2 linked regions of the Methylosinus sp. H3A genome follow. The protein of the gene in region 2 interacts with the protein of the main gene of each other region in a pairwise test. Links are inferred from orthologs where the notes say so. Each region holds a gene or a part of one and is shown on either strand. Other genes may lie near its edges.

Region 1 (3,278 bases), 2.1 Mb from region 2 along the record:
TAGAGCGGCTGCACCGTGCAGGCCGAAAGCGCCAGAGCAGCGAAAACGCCAAAGGCAGCCGGGCCAACGCCGGAAAGGGCGTAGCTCACCCTCCCCTTCAGGGGGAGGGTCGGACCGCGAAGCGGTCCGGGGTGGGGTCGCTCCCGAGACTCGGGCGTCACCCCCTCCCGAGCGCCTGCGGCGCTCGACCTCCCCCCTCTAGGGGGAGGTGGAAGCGCCTCTTCACCCGAGGCCCCGGACAGGAGAGCGCGTCGCCGTTCAAACGACCACATTGACGATCCTCTTGGGAACGAGAATGAATTTCTTCAACGGCTTGCCTTCCATGACGCGCAGCACGGCCTCCTGCGTCAGCGCCTCCTCGCGGATCGTCGCCTCATCGGCGTCATGGGCCACGAGAATCTCCGCGCGCTTCTTGCCGTTCACCTGCACCGGCAAGCTTATCATGTCCTGCGCGACGAGAGTAGGATCGGCCTCCGGCCAGGGCGCCAGCGAAACGATCTCGGAATGGCCGAGATCGCTCCAGCACTCCTCCGCGACATGCGGCGTCATCGGCGCGATCAGCTGCACGAAAACGTCCGCCGCCTCGCGGAAGGCGAAGGCGAGATCGGCGGAGACCGGGACCGTCTCCACCTTGTCGAGCGCGGCGGTCAGCTCATTGGCGTATTCGCGAATGCGGGCGATCGCCGTGTTGAAGCGCAGACGCTCGATATTGTCGCCGACGGCGGCGATGGTGCGATGCGTCGCCTTGCGCACATCGAGCGCCGCCGCGCCGAACTCGGCGGGCGCGCTGGCGCCGACGGGCGCCGCGACATTGGCCAGCTCGCCGACCAGACGATAGACGCGCTGCACGAAGCGCCAAGCGCCCTGCACGCCCTCCTCCGTCCACACGACATCGCGGTCGGGCGGCGAATCGGAGAGCACGAAGAGCCGCGCCGTATCGGCGCCATAGCTGGCGATAATGTCGTCCGGGTCGACCGTATTGCGCTTCGACTTGGACATTTTCTCGATCGCGCCGATCGCGACCTCCTCGCCCCCCTCGATGAGGAAAGCGCGGCGGCCCTTGTCGCCGGTCTCGAAACGCAGCTCGCTGGGCGCGATCCATTTGCCGGAGGCGGCGCGATAGGTCTCATGCACCACCATGCCCTGGGTGAAGAGGCCGGCGAAGGGCTCGGCGACGCCGCCATGGCCGGTGTCGCGAATGGCGCGCGAGAAGAAGCGCGAATAGAGCAGATGCAGAATCGCGTGCTCGATCCCGCCTATGTACTGATCCACCGGCAGCCAGCGCGCGAGCTGCTCCGGCGCGGCGGGCGCCGACTCATTGTGCGGATCGGTGAAGCGCGCGTAATACCAGGACGAATCGACGAAAGTGTCCATCGTGTCGGTTTCGCGCCGCGCGGCGGCCCCGCATTTCGGACAGGCGACGTTCTTCCATGTCGGATGATGGTCGAGCGGATTGCCCGGCCTGTCGAAGGTCACGTCTTCCGGCAGCTTCACGGGAAGATCGGCGTCCGGCACGGGCACGACGCCGCAATCCGGGCAATGGATGATGGGGATCGGACAGCCCCAATAGCGCTGCCGCGAAATGCCCCAATCGCGCAGCTTGTAATTGACCTTGCGCTCGCCCTGCGGACGGCCGTGCAGCTGCGCGGCCTCGAGGCGCTTGGCGACCTCCTCCTTCGCTTCCGCGACGGTGAGCCCGTCGAGAAAGCGCGAATTGACGAGCCGTCCCTCGCCGTCGAAGGCGGTCTCACTGACGATGAGAGTCGCAGGATCGACGCCCTCCGGGCAGACGACCGGCGTCGCGCCGAGGCCATAAGCATTGGCGAAATCGAGATCGCGCTGGTCATGCGCCGGGCAGCCGAAGATCGCGCCCGTGCCGTAATCCATCAGAATGAAATTGGCGACATAGACGGGCAGCACCCAAGAGGGATCGAAGGGATGCACGACGCGCAGGCCCGTGTCATAGCCCTTCTTCTCGGCGGTCTCGATCGCCGCCACCGACGTGCCGATGTGGCGGCACTCTTCCGCAAAGGCGGCGAGCGCCGGGTCGCTCGAAGCCGCCGCGCGCGCGACCGGATGATCGGGCGCCAGAGCGACGAATTTCGCGCCGAACAAAGTGTCCGGCCGCGTGGTGAAGACCTCGATCTCGCCCGTCGGATCGCCGGCTATGGCGAAGCGCGCCAGCAGCCCTTCCGAGCGGCCGATCCAATTGCGCTGCATCAGCCGCACCTTCTCCGGCCAGCGGTCGAGCGTGTCCAGCGAGGTGAGAAGATCGTCGGCGTATTTGCCGATGCGCAGGAACCATTGCGTCAGCTCGCGCTGCTCCACCAGCGCGCCGGAGCGCCAGCCGCGGCCGTCGACGACCTGCTCATTGGCGAGCACCGTATGGTCCACCGGATCCCAATTCACCTTGGACTGCTTGCGATCGACGAGGCCGCCGGCCAAGAAATCCAGAAACAGCTTCTGCTGATGCTTGTAATAGGCGGGATCGCAGGTGGCGATCTCGCGCGACCAGTCGAGCGAGAGCCCCATGGATTTGAGCTGCGTCCGCATGCTGGCGATATTGGCATAGGTCCAGACCGCCGGGTGCGAGCCGCTCTGCTGGGCGGCGTTCTCCGCCGGCAGGCCGAAAGCGTCCCAGCCCATGGGATGCAGCACGTCGAAGCCCTTGGCGCGCTTATAGCGGGCGATGACGTCGCCCATGGAATAATTGCGCACATGGCCGACATGGATGCGCCCCGACGGATAGGGGAACATTTCGAGCACGTAATATTTCGGCTTCTTCGCGTCGCCGGAGGTGAAAACCTGCCGCTCGTCCCAAATCTTTCGCCATTTGGGCTCGGCCGCGGCGAAGTCGTAGCGTTCTGGTCTCATGGGTCCGAGCGGTCCTGATCGAATTGTAGAGTTTCGCCTGTAATGCCGGGCGGGGCGGGGCTTGTCAAAGGCGCCTCTCGCCGGGAAGCAGGGCGCGTGCTATATCCGGGCCATGTCGGCGCAAGTGCTCTTCAACCCCCTCGCCTATATCGATCGCCTCACCCGCGGCGGCTTCTCGCCCGAGCAGGCGCGCGCCTCCGCCGAGGCGTTGGAGACAGCGTTCTCCGAGAGCGTGGCCACAAAGGCGGACGTCGGCGAGGTTCGGCACGACATGGAATTGCTGAAGCGCGACCTCGCCGAAGTCGAGGGGCGGCTGAAGCGAGAGCTCATCGAGGTGGAAGGACGCCTGAAGCTGGAAGTCTCTCAATCCAAGACGGATATTCTCCGCTGGGTGTTCGGCTTCA
Region 2 (2,989 bases):
TATTTCCGGCCTCGCCGAGGATGGCGCGGTGACGCGCGTACAAGTGACGCCGAAAGGCTCGAGAGCCGCCAATTACGCATTCGACGTGACGCCTGCGCGCCTCGTCGGCGCACTGATCACCGAACGCGGGGTGTGCGCGGCGAGCGAGGCGGGACTACGCGGATTGTTCCCGGATTTGGCGTGATCGTGGTGCGCGACTCCTTCTCCCGCGTGCAGGAGAAGGTGGCCCCGCGAAGCGAGGTCGGATGAGGGGGCGCCGCGAATATCCGAATCTCGACTGCTTTGCGTCATCGCGCAAATAATCGTAAACGGCTGAAGTGGCGCGAGCCCTCATCCGACCCGACTTCGTCGGGCCACCTTCTCCCGCAGGAGGGAGAAGGGGCGCGCGCTGGTTTTTGATGCTCGGATGTTGTCATGGCCTCTGATGACGCTCCTTCCCGCAAGCGCGGCGAGAGAAAGCCCACGCCGATCGAAGATCTCTCGCCGCGGCGGGCGAAGCTCGAACATTCACGGCTCGCGGAAGAGATCGCCGAGCATGATCGCCGCTACTATCAGGAAGACGCGCCGAGCGTCACAGACGCCGAATATGACGCGCTGCGCCAGCGCTATGAGGCGCTGGAAAAAGCCTTTCCCGAGCTTTCCTCCGACGCATCGCTGACGAAGAAGGTCGGCGCCGCTCCGACGGAGAAATTCGCAAAAATAAAACATGTCGTGCCGATGCTCTCGCTCGGCAATGTATTTTCGGACGAGGAGGTCCATGAATTCGTCGCGCGCGTGCGGCGATTCTTGGGCTTTTCGGACGAGGCGCCGCTGCTCTTCACCGCCGAGCCGAAAATCGACGGCCTCTCCTGCTCGCTACGTTACGAGAAAGGCGTGCTCGTCTCCGCCGCGACGCGCGGCGACGGCTATGAGGGCGAGGACATCACCGCCAATATTCGCACGCTCGAGGAAATCCCGCAGCGCCTGCGCGGCGAGGTCTGGCCCGATGTGCTGGAGGCGCGTGGCGAAGTCTATATGCGGCGCGAGGATTTCTTCGCGCTCAATGAAAGACAGGCGGCCGCAAACAAGCCGCTCTTCGCCAATCCGCGCAATTCGGCCGCGGGCTCTTTGCGCCAGCTCGATCCCAATGTGACCGCGAGCCGGCCATTGCGTTTCTTCGCCTATAGTTGGGGCGAGGTCAGCGTCATGCCTTCCGATACGCAATATGGCATGGTGCAGGCCTTGGCGAGCTTCGGCCTGCCGACCAATCCGCTGACCCAAATTTGCGCCGGCGCCGAGGAGATGCTCGCGCATTTTCGTGACATAGAAGCGCGCCGCGCGACGCTCGGCTATGACATAGACGGCGTCGTCTACAAGGTGGACGATATCGGCTTGCAAATTCGTCTGGGCTTCGTCTCGCGCGCGCCGCGCTGGGCGGTGGCGCATAAATTCCCGGCCGAGCAGGCGAAGACCATCGTGCGCGGCATAGACATAAATGTCGGCCGCACCGGCGCGCTGACGCCGATCGCACGGCTGGAGCCGGTGACGGTCGGCGGCGTCGTCGTCTCCAACGCCACGCTGCACAATGAGGACGAGATCGCGCGCAAAGATATTCGCGTCGGCGACACGGTCGTCGTGCAGCGCGCCGGCGACGTCATTCCGCAGATCGTCGAGGTCGTCGTCGATAAGCCACGCGGCGAGAAGCCTTACGAGTTTCCCCATGTGTGCCCGGCCTGCGGCTCGGCGGCCGTGCGCGAGATCGACGAGAAGACAGGCGAGGCCGATGTCGTGCGCCGCTGCACGGGCTCGCTCGTCTGTCCGGCGCAGGCGATCGAGAGGCTGAAGCATTTCGCCTCGCGCAACGCAATGGACATAGAAGGGCTCGGCGACAAGCAGATCGAGGCTTTCTTCGAGGAAGGGCTCATTCGCACGGCTTCCGAAATTTTCACGCTGGCCGAACGAAACAGAGCGAGCCTGACCAAGCTCGAGAACCGCGAGGGCTATGGCGAGACCTCGGTGCGCAATCTCTTCGCCGCGATCGACGCGCGGCGCAGCGTGCCGATCAATCGCTTTCTCTTCGCGCTCGGCATACGCCATGTCGGCGAGACCAACGCCAAGCGCCTCGCACGGCATTTCGTCGATTTCGCCAGCCTGCGTGACACAGCGCGCGAGGCTGCGCCGGAGAGCGAAGCGCGCGAGCGCATCGAGTCGATCGAAGGCATAGGCGGCGTCGTCGCCGAGGCGCTCTACGACTTTTTCGCCGAGCCGCATAATGAGCGCGAGATCGATGCGCTTTTGGAGCATGTGACGCTGGAGCCCTTGCCGCAGATCGAGAGCGCCTCGCCCGTCGCCGGCAAGACGGTGGTGTTCACCGGCGCGCTGGAGCGGCTGACGCGCGAAGAGGCCAAGGCGCAGGCCGAGCGTTTCGGCGCGAAGATTTCGGGCTCCGTGTCGAAGAAGACCGATCTCGTCGTCGCGGGGCCGGGGGCGGGATCGAAGCTGACAAAGGCCAAGGAGCTCGGGGTCGAGGTCATCAGCGAAGAGGAATGGTTTTCTCGAACGGGGCAGTAGGGGGCGAAGTCGACCGGCGCTGCGCGAAATGGTAAGATCGCCCCGCCATTTTCAAAGTAGGGCGCGCGTCGAGATTCCAGTTTGATCTCTATGTGAGGACAAAGATGACGAGCGAACTCTCTCCGGAAAAAATCCTCGGTCTCGGTCTCGGCTTCTGGAATTCCAAGGCCCTGCTCTCGGCCGTCGAGCTCGGCCTTTTCACCGTGCTGGCGGGAGGGCCTGCGGATGCGCAGACGCTGCGCGCCCGCCTCGGCCTGCATGAGCGCTCGGCGCTCGACTTCTTCGACGCGCTGGTCGCGCTCGGAATGCTCGAGCGCGACAACGGCCTCTATCGTAATACGGCGGAGGCGGACCTCTTCCTCGATCGCGCCAAGCCGAGCTATGTCGGGCAAATATTGGAAATGTCCAATCTGCGCTTGTTCGCGAGCTGGAACCGCCT

What was found. The genes of interacting proteins can lie anywhere in the genome.
Region 1: the proteins of ligA (region 2) and leuS interact in binary tests that used the Escherichia coli proteins (3 or more experiments, as listed by UniProt). The link is inferred for Methylosinus sp. H3A from one-to-one orthologs.

The regions. Positions count from the first base shown.
Region 1 is NZ_JADNQW010000005.1:2,063,009-2,066,286, reverse strand. Bases 59-3,266 are described here. They hold leuS (leucine--tRNA ligase), read right to left. Parts: upstream 2,875-3,266; coding sequence 259-2,874; downstream 59-258. Other genes in these bases: IY145_RS12670 (hypothetical protein), read left to right, coding at 2,936-3,266; lptE (LPS assembly lipoprotein LptE), read right to left, coding at 59-89. Outside these bases: more of lptE, read right to left, coding at 1-58; more of IY145_RS12670, read left to right, coding at 3,267-3,278.
Region 2 is NZ_JADNQW010000005.1:4,178,041-4,181,029, reverse strand. The notes cover bases 64-2,982. They hold ligA (NAD-dependent DNA ligase LigA), read left to right. Parts: upstream 64-414; coding sequence 415-2,550; downstream 2,551-2,982. Other genes in these bases: IY145_RS22345 (methyltransferase), read left to right, coding at 2,655-2,982; mtnA (S-methyl-5-thioribose-1-phosphate isomerase), read left to right, coding at 64-184. Also shown: more of mtnA, read left to right, coding at 1-63; more of IY145_RS22345, read left to right, coding at 2,983-2,989. UniProt on the Escherichia coli protein: DNA ligase that catalyzes the formation of phosphodiester linkages between 5'-phosphoryl and 3'-hydroxyl groups in double-stranded DNA using NAD as a coenzyme and as the energy source for the reaction.